Regions from separate parts of the Paenibacillus sp. J22TS3 genome, predicted to be linked through region 2. Evidence: riboswitches for the same ligand, from Rfam matches in the RefSeq annotation. Region 2 holds a riboswitch; each other region holds the start of a gene.
What was found. A riboswitch is a leader RNA that binds a small molecule or an ion and turns the genes downstream of it on or off. The one in region 2 is predicted to bind cyclic di-GMP.

Region 1: linked by a shared signal. The riboswitch ahead of KJS63_RS21625 (anti-repressor SinI family protein) and the one ahead of KJS63_RS11260 (methyl-accepting chemotaxis protein) in region 2 are both predicted to bind cyclic di-GMP.
Region 3: linked by a shared signal. The riboswitch ahead of KJS63_RS20045 (transglutaminase-like domain-containing protein) and the one ahead of KJS63_RS11260 (methyl-accepting chemotaxis protein) in region 2 are both predicted to bind cyclic di-GMP.

Annotation. Positions count from the first base shown of each region.
Region 1 is NZ_BOSF01000008.1:78,471-81,751, reverse strand. It holds gene KJS63_RS21630 (MFS transporter) at 1-1,034, shown strand, start outside; gene KJS63_RS21625 (anti-repressor SinI family protein) at 1,306-1,476, opposite strand; cyclic di-GMP riboswitch class I at 1,508-1,592, opposite strand; gene KJS63_RS21620 (hypothetical protein) at 2,190-3,281, shown strand, end outside.
Region 2 is NZ_BOSF01000003.1:341,338-344,618, forward strand. It holds gene KJS63_RS11255 (ABC transporter substrate-binding protein) at 1-1,066, shown strand, start outside; cyclic di-GMP riboswitch class I at 1,247-1,335, shown strand; gene KJS63_RS11260 (methyl-accepting chemotaxis protein) at 1,492-3,219, shown strand; gene KJS63_RS11265 (SDR family NAD(P)-dependent oxidoreductase) at 3,240-3,281, shown strand, end outside.
Region 3 is NZ_BOSF01000007.1:32,575-35,855, reverse strand. It holds gene cysI (assimilatory sulfite reductase (NADPH) hemoprotein subunit) at 1-1,608, shown strand, start outside; cyclic di-GMP riboswitch class I at 1,773-1,853, shown strand; gene KJS63_RS20045 (transglutaminase-like domain-containing protein) at 1,868-2,677, shown strand; gene KJS63_RS20040 (response regulator) at 2,786-3,281, shown strand, end outside.

The DNA of each region.
Region 1 (3,281 bases), on a different contig from region 2:
CCTGGATTTACGCAACGCTGATCCTGTTGTCCGTATGCTCAAGCTTCTACAGCATTACCATCTCCTCCTCGCTGCTTATGCTGGTGGAAGAACGAAGCATACAGAAGGCCGGCTCCATGAACCAGATGGCCACCTCCATCGGGAATATCCTGGGACCGGTTTGCGGAGGTTTCCTCTTCGCATTTGTCTCCTTGGATACCTTCATGCTGATGAATGCCGCGGGCTTATTCATTTCATCCTGCATGGGCTATGCGCTCAGGTTCCGCTCCGGCTCTCAAGCCAGCGAAGCCTCCGCACAACCAACAGATGACGCAAGACCTTCGGGTTCTCTGGCATCCCAATTGGTTGGAAGTCTGGCTGGAGGCTTCGGCTATGTCAGAAAGCATGGATTCCTATGGTCGCTTCTGCTCATCTGCTTCTGGGTCAACTTCTTTGCCAGTGCAATTGGTGTAACGCTTCCCTACATTATGGTGCATTCCCTCGGTATGGAATCCAGGGAATATGGCGTTGTCGATGCTTCATTTGCGGCAGGCATGCTGGTCATGGCAGCCATCCTGTCCGTCCGCAAGAATACGGTTAATCCACTGTCTCCTCTGCTAAGAGGACTGATCCTGCTGTCGGTGCTCATTGCCGCCATGTCACTGCCCTATCTGCCTTACTTCGGCAAGAGTCTGGCTTATTTCTATTACATTGGTCTCATGATGCTTATCGGTGTAGTCATTATTTATATCAACATCCCTCTTCAGGTGTTGTTCCAGACCACTATTGACCCGGAGTACCGGGGACGTGTATTTGGCATTATTGAGACGATGGCGGGCGCCATTGCTCCGCTCGGAACCATTTTATATGGCGTGCTGCTGGACTGGATTCCCGCATACTACCTTCCGGCAGTCTCAGGAATCTCACTGCTTGCCGTTACCTTGATCGGCAGCCGAAGCTTGCGGCTGGAATACAACACCTCCAAGGGAAAGCTTGTCACGGGTGCACTGAAGCCGGCTGCCGGATCATCCATACAGTCTGGAAGCTCTGTGTAGCAGGGAGCAGAAAAAGAACCTTCCATACTTATAAGCTATATAAGCTTATCGTATGGAAGGTTCTTCTCCTTTTTTATATAAAATGAACTTTAGAATGAACCGATCTCAGCGGAGAGGACGAATGATTCTGAAAAAGCGAAGCGTCCGCCTTTGTCTCCGAAATGCCCCACTGATATCTAGTTCAAGCATTTCGGAGACAACAGCGGCCTTAAAGAACACTCGGCATCGCAGCGACCGAATAGGGTAACTTTCATAAGTTCATTTTATATAGCTACCTTATATTTATTCTTATCTTCTCAGCCTGCCGTTTCATCCTCAAGAAGCTTCTCACTTCCTCTGCTGAAACCCCCGCTTCCTTCGCACTGCGTATTAATCTGACCCATTCCAAATCCATCGCTGTGAATCGAGTCTTCTCCACAATCACCTGGGCGGACTTGTCCAAAAAATCTCCTCCTAAGATTATTCGAGTGTCCCCAGGCAGTCCAGCCATCCTAGTATCCCTACCTTAGATCTGAGACTTTGTGCCCCTGCTTTTCAACAGGTTTACCCTTTACTGGAATTTACCTATACAAGTTTGAAAGGAAACTACAGATCATATACCCACTTCAGTTAAATCCATTATAGCGAACTGCATTTAAAAAAGATGTCGTACTGCGGACCAATTCACCCTATTTTACTAATGGCGGTCTGATTATTTTGTAAATCCCAAGCTGTTTTTGCGAATGTAAATAAATGGTACTGGTACCTAGGATGTGTAGAACCGTTCTTAATAAGAAAAAACAGAGCGGTTTTGACTAAATAGTTTTTAGGTCAATGTACTTGTTCCATTGTTAACCATCATACCATAGTTCCCGATATAGTAAATCTAATTTCGGGGGAGTTGCTTAAATTTTGTTCTTAATAAAGAATGAAATAGTGAGTATTCAGCCGATAAACTTAGAATATAGGACATTTAGCTTAGTTATTGTTCTTTATTGAGGAAATTTAACTCTATTAGCAATTTTCCTTTCTGATAGAGTTGCTGTAATATTCAAATCAGAAAATTGTTCTTAATAAAGAACAAAGAGTGAAAGGAGAATTCCTCTGAGAACCTCTAGATTAAGAGGCGGCAAGCGACGAAGGGTACGGCATGCCCCCAGACAAATTACACGTACCTTGCAGACGGCTGTTGTCATCTCCATTCTGGTCATCACAGCCTCACACCAGGTTGGAACAACTTTTGGTGAATTCCATACGGAACAGGACAATACAGCGGTAATCCAAGCCTGCGGGATTTTCCCTAGTGAAATCAGGCTGATGCTGGAGGACCTGACCGGACATTTAAATATAGCAGTACAGCTTAAGAACACGCTGTCGTCCGGACCATCAACGGATACCGGGGAGATATCCCCCCACTCCTTCACTGGAAGGACACTGGAAGAGCTCAGCTCGGATGAACAGCTTATCCTATCCAGAATATCAGTTCTTCAGGGAACTTCGGTTCAGCTCAGCAGCCGTTTGGCTGACAATGAAGCCGCTTGGCAGAGCATCCGCTCTGAAATCCAGCAATCAGCCGATAAGGTCAACGGGATCATCGGCGAAATCAACCAGCAGCCCTCTAACTGCCTTGTAATCAGAGATCAGGCGTCTCTCCTTCAGCTGTCCGGGCAGTTGACCTCAATACCGGGGCTGTCAGCGGAGTTATCGGGACGGATCAAGGCTGTAATGGACTATCTGAAGCAGCTGCAAACCCTGGATACTACCGATGCCGGGAATGACCAGACAAATCCAAGCGATTTCTCCTCCACTGTTACTGGCGTGCCGGACTACAGCCAGGAGCTTATTCATCCTGTGTCCATCGATACTGGCCAAGACTCCCTGATCAGTGAGGAATGGGCCCAAGAGTATCGGCAGCTTCAATCAGAGCTGCAGGCATCCCTGAACTCTTGTACCACAGAGCTGGGCAGTTTAAGTGCCCAACTGTCTGAAATACAGGCCGCGATTGCGGCAGAACGAAGCCGCTTGGAAGAGCTTGAGAAGGTTAAGCGGGCCGCAGAGATAGCCAAATCTGAGCAAGACAAGAAGGAAGCTCAGGAGAAGAAGGACGTGCAGGACAAGAAGCATGAGGGAACGGCACCAGGGGGAGACAAGGCAAGCTCTTCTGATCCTGCCAAGCAAGGGCCAGGACATTCTGGAGGACAAACCTCTGCCGATAATCAGCCCGGAAATGATCAGAAGTTCCCGCTTAAAGAAGCAGCCCACGATGAC
Region 2 (3,281 bases):
GGTCCAGCTTGAGGTGGAGACTCATGGCGGCGGCGAAGATTATAGCGCGCTCCTGAAGGCCGAGCTGGCTTCTGGATCTGAGCCTGAAATCTTCAACAACGGCGGTTATGCCGGACTTGTGCCTTACATGGATCGAGCTACCGATCTGAGTAATGAAGCCTGGGCCAAGGATCTGATTGATACCGCCAAAGCGCCGACCACCGTGGACGGCAAGCTGTATGGCATGCCGATGAACGTCGAAGGATACGGCATTATTTATAATAAAGACTTGTTTGCAAAGGCAGGTATTACCGAAGAGCCTAAGACACTCCCACAGCTGAAAGCAGCGGTGGAGAAGCTTAAGGCAGCGAACATTACCCCGTTCGAAGCCACCAATGAATGGTGGTCGCTCGGAATTCACCTCGTGAATGTCGGTACGGCCAACCAACCCGATCCGAAGAAATTTGTGGAGGATGTCAAAGCGGGCAAGGCCACATTTAAAGGCAATGAAGTATTCAAACAATGGCTTGATCTGGTAAATGTGATCTTCGACAATGCCCAGAAGGAGAAGATGACCACCGATTATGCCACTCAGGTAGCTAACTTCGCTGCTGGCAAGGCAGCCATGATGATGCAGGGCAACTGGACGCAAGGCGATATTGACAAGGTTGATCCGAATCTGAAGCTGGGTATTCTTCCTCTTCCCATTGGTGACAAGGAGGGCTCCGTGCTGATTGGCGTTCCGAATAACTATATTGTGAACAGCAAATCCGAGCACCCGGAAGAAGCCAAAGCCTTCCTTAACTGGCTGGTCACCTCTGAGACCGGCAAGAAGTTCATTACCAAGCAGTTCAAGTTCATCCCTGCCATGACCACCATTAAAGCCGAATCCGGTGATATCGGACAGGTCGCGGTTGATCTTCAGAGCAAATCCTCCACTGCGCTGGGCTGGTACTGGGATCTGTTCCCGGATGGGGTCACCCAAGGCTTTGGAGCCGCCATGCAAGAATACCTCGGCAAGCAGATCAATGGAGACCAGCTGCTGGAGAAGCTTGATAAGGCTGTCAGCGACATTGTGAAACAGTAGGCCCAGCTGAAGCTGCGCATGGTCTATACAATATGGAAAGCGGAAGTCCCTTCCAAGGGGATTTTCCGCTTTTTTATTTAATACGGCCTTAATACTAGCCTGAAAGCCCTATTATAAATGTCAAAATTGTAAGAATTATAGATTAATTTGTCTAAATTTGGTACATTAGTTTTACTTCTAAAGTTGCAAAGGCAAACCCGTGGAAACCCGGGGACGCAAAGCCACGTGCCTAAAGGAACTCTCAGTCCTATGGTAGACAGGCCGCCAATCATTATTCTCAGAATGAAGAATGAAGTATGAGCGCTGTCTATTTAGGCAGGCGCTTTTTTTTATTTTTATAAATTCAGGAGGGTTGATGTCAAACACCGTGGGTTTCCACAGAGCATTCTGTAGGGAAGAATCGCCATATCAAAGGAGAAGAGATTGTGGAAAAAGCAAGGAATCTATCATTGAAGTACAAGGTTTCAATTATCGTTATCGTTGTGGTTGTGCTTATTTTTGCGGCGGTCTCTTATTTCAGCCTGAATATTCTGAAGACGAATCTATCTAATGATTTGAAAAGAGAGCTGCTAAGTGTAGGAACTCTGACCAGCATGCAGGTCGATCCGCAGCAGGTCAGCCGCCTGATCAGTAAGAACGGGCCTGGGAACCCGGACTTTACAAACCTGCAGAAGCAGCTGGATCAAATTCAGAAAGACCAAGGTGTGATGAGCTGGAGTTATATCTGGAGCCTTAAGGACGATAAAGTGACCACTCAGGCGTTCACAACGAATCTGAATGAAATTTACAAACCCGGCGCGCTGTTTGCTGATCTGGCTCCTATTCACCTGGAAGCTGCGAAGAAGGTATATGCGACGGGAGAATCCCAGGTTACCGATATCTTCGATGATCCATTCGGCACCTGGAGAACGGTGTTCTCTCCCATCAAGGTGGATGGACAAGTCATCGCAGTGATCGGGATCGACTATTCGGCGGATTACATCCACAAGCTGTCAAACGAGGCCCGCAACCAGCAGGTGATTATCACCCTGATCGGACTCGTAATTGTAGCTCTTGTTATCTACTCCATCATCAATATGATTCTGAAACCGCTGAAGTCGATTGTGCATGTGTCCAACCGGATTGCAGAAGGCGACCTCAGCAGTGAACAGCTCAGCTATAAGTCGAACGATGAAATCGGCCAGCTTAATTCGGCTGTTGTCAAAATGCAGACCAGTCTGCGTACTCTGATCCTGAACATTCAAGAGTCGTCCGAGCATGTGGCCTCGTCTTCCGAGCAGCTGACCGCAAGCTCCCAGGAGACTGAGACTTACTCCATTAAGGTTAACAACGACATGGCTGAAGTGGCCGAGAAAACTCAAATGACCTCCAAGATTACCGATGAGACTGTAACGGTTCTCGAAGAGACAGCCATCGGCATTCAGCGTATCGCTGAATCCACTTCAGCCGCATCAGAGGAGTCCGAGCAGATGGCTCTTAGCGCTCAGAGCGGACAGGAATCCGTTCAGAAGCTGCAGAACCAGATGAACAAGATTACGGATTCTGTTACCCGTATTGCAGATGTCATCCAGCTGCTTAACTCCCAGATTGGCGAGATCAATGAAATGACCCAGCTGATCACCGATGTGGCTGAACAGACAAATCTTCTGTCACTTAACGCTTCTATTGAGGCTGCACGCGCCGGGGAGCATGGCCGCGGCTTCGCGGTGGTCGCATCCGAAATCCGCAAGCTGGCCGAGAGCACAGGGCGCTCTGCCAGTACCATTGCCGAACACTTAGCAAGCATTACACACAGCACAGAGGAGTCGCAGACCATTGCCCAGGAAGGGCAGCAGGACGTTCGCCATGGTCTCGCTCTAATGGAGGAAGCAGCCAAGGCATTCGATCAGATTCTTGAATCCACCAAGAATGTGGCCATGCAGATGCAGGAAGTCTCTGCTTCCTCCGAGCAAATCTCGGCTTCGTCCGAAGAGGTTACCGCTTCGGTAACTGAGCTCAGATCGGCAGCTGGGGATATTGCGGTCAAATCCGATCAAGTCGCTTATGCCTCAGGACAGCAGCTGCAATTTATTAAGGAAGTGGCCAAGGCTACAGAATCCTTAAGCGAGACGTCACAATCCCTGCAGGAATTAATCAAAACATTCAAAGTCTAACAGACAGGAGCGATGATCTTATGGGTTATGCAGGACTACAAGGCAAGTCGGCGCTGGTCACT
Region 3 (3,281 bases), on a different contig from region 2:
ATTACCGGGTCCATTCCCGAAGATGACAACCGGCTGATGAAGCATCATGGAAGCTACATGCAGGATGACCGTGACCTGCGGAACGAACGGGCCAAGCAGAAGCTGGAGCCGGCCTATCAGTTCATGCTTCGGGTACGAGCCGCCGGTGGAGTCGTAACTCCGGAGCAATGGCTGATGATGGACCGTGTGGCACACAAGTATGCAAACGGAACGATCCGGCTGACGACTCGGCAGTCGTTCCAACTCCATGGCGTACTCAAGTGGAACTTGAAGAATACGATCCGCGAAGTGAATGACGCCATGCTGAGCACACTTGCTGCCTGCGGTGACGTGAACCGGAATGTGATGTGCAACCCGAATCCTTACCAGTCCGAAATTCATTCGGAGGTATACGAATGGGCCAGCAAGGTAAGCGCTCATCTTGACCCCCGCAGCCGGGCCTACCATGAAATTTGGCTGGATGGGGAGAAAATTGTGGACAGCCGTGAGGGCGTGGAGCAGGAACCGATCTACGGACCGGTCTATCTCCCGCGTAAATTCAAGATCGGCATAGCTGTTCCTCCATCGAACGATGTAGATGTGTTCTCTCAGGATCTTGGCCTCATTGCTATTACCGAGAACGGCCGTCTGAAAGGCTTCAACGTTTCCGTTGGCGGGGGTATGGGAATGACTCACGGTGATCCGAAAACCTACCCTCAGGTGTCCAAAGTCATCGGATTCTGTACACCGGAGCAGCTGATCGAGGTGGCGGAGAAGACGGTCACGATTCAAAGAGATTATGGCGACCGGTCTGTGCGGAAGCATGCCCGCTTCAAGTATACGATTGATGACCGCGGCCTTGATTGGTTCGTAAACGAGCTGACCCTGCGCCTGGGGTGGAAGCTTGAGGAGGCACGTCCTTTCCAATTTGACCACAATGGTGACCGTTATGGCTGGGTTAAGGGCAGCAATGGGAAATGGCATTTTACCCTCTTCATCCAGAATGGCCGTGTGAAGGACGAGGAAGGTTATCCTCTTATGACAGGCCTCAGAGAGATTGCCAAGGTGCATACCGGGGATTTTCGCCTGACACCAAACCAGAATTTGATTATCGCAAATGTAAGCACTCAGAAAAAGAAAAAGATTGAGTCCATGATTCAGCAGTTCAACCTTACAGACGGCAAGCATTATTCTGCCCTGCGCCGGAATTCGATGGCGTGTGTGGCGCTGCCGACTTGCGGGCTTGCGATGGCCGAATCCGAGCGTTATCTTCCTTCACTGATGGATAAAATTGAGCCTATGCTGTCCCAGCATGGCCTTCAAGACGAGGAGATCGTCATCCGCATGACCGGTTGTCCCAATGGCTGCGCACGGCCTGCCCTCGCGGAACTCGCGTTTATCGGCAAAGCTCCGGGACGTTACAATATGTATCTGGGCGGAGGGTTTTCAGGCAACCGTCTGAACAAGCTGTTTAAGGAGAATATTAACGAAGCTGAAATTCTGGAATCCTTGGAGCCAATCCTTGCACAGTATGCGAAGGACCGGCATCCTGGTGAGCATTTTGGGGATTACGTGATCCGCGTTGGCATCGTGCCCGAAGTGACCGACGGACAGAATTTTCATGCGTAAGCAGTAACTGAATCTAAGATTAAATATCTCTTCCGGTTTGCGTGGATGTGACCGGTGGAGATATTTTTTTAATAAAATTCGACAAAAAGTCTTGTTTTGAATTAAAGATATGGTACGATAATTTCATCCAGACAAGCTCAGCTGTCTGTTGCAAATAGAACTTTACACGATAATGGCAAACCTGTCGAAAGGCAGGGACGCAAAGCTATAGGGCCTTCTAACAAGATGGCAGCCTAGCCACCGAAGGGAGTTTTATAAGATGAAGCGTAGTGTTGTTTTTTTGTTGTCTTTTTTTCTGTTGTTGTGTACGGTTATGAATGGTGGGACTGCAGTTAGGGCCGAGAGCGGGACCTGGCTGAATGATACCAAAGTGGACAAAGGTGTTATTGGAATCAAATACACGGTGAAGTCTGGTGTCAAGACGAAAGTGCTAATAGCCAAAGGCAATGAGAAATATACATACAGCCTACTGCCAGGTGTCACTGAGGAGAATTTTCCACTTCAGCTGGGAGACGGAGAATATGCAATCAGTGTTCTTGAACAAAAGAGCAACGGCAAATATCAGGTTATTTATGAAGCTTCCGTTAACGTGGAGCTTGAGGAGCCAACCGCGGTATACCTTAATTCCATTCAGAATGTGAAATGGGCACAGGCGGGCGCCGCAGTTGCCAAGGCCAAGGCATTAACGAAAAACTTAACAACGGATGAGCAGAAGGTCAAAGCGATTTATAACTTTGTGGTGAGCAATATCAAATACGATAAGAAGTTGGCCTTGAATATTCCGGCTGATTACATACCGCAAATTGACCGCACGTTGACAGTGGGCAAGGATACCTGCTACGGTTATTCCGCTTTGTTCGCCGCCATGCTGCGAAGTGTAAACATTCCGACGAAGCTTGACATGGGCAAGACAGCTTATGTAACTACATACCATGCCTGGAATGAAGTGTATATGAATAACAAGTGGGTCGTTATCGATACTACAGTTGATGCGGGCTGGAAGGGAACCACAACTAAATATCAGATGATCAAAGACGCAGCCAAATATACTGCGGATAGACAATATTAAAGGACAAGAAGCCCTGGGTGCATACTCAGGGCTTCTTTGCAGAAACAGATTATGTTATTCTAGGCTCGTTGGGAGAAGTACTGATTATGATGTCTAAGGAGTAAGAATATGAAAGTGATCCTGGTGGATGATGAGCAGTTGGCCTTAGATTACCTGGAACGGCAGCTGAAGAAGCTGATTCAAGTTGAGGTTGTGGGAGCTTATACCGACCCTTATACGGCCAAGGAAGAGATTCTAAAGAGGGATGTACAGGTTGTTTTTCTGGACATCAGCCTTCCAGAAATCAGCGGATTGGAACTGGCAGAGCAGCTGCTGGAGAGCAAGCCAGACATACATATTGTGTTCGTTACAGCATATAACGAATATGCAGTTAAAGCTTTTGAAATCAATGCGCTTGATTATATTGTTAAACCCGTTCGTGCCGAGCGTTTATCCAAGACATTGGCCAGAATCGACGGGCTTTTGAAATCGAAGCCGGATGTGACCAGTCACTCCGATTCCAATACACCGCTAAAATTAAACCTTCTTCGGCAGGTATCTATTGAAGTGCAGCCGGGTCAACCTGCACTGCTTCATTGGCGGACCACCAAAGCCCAGGAGCTGT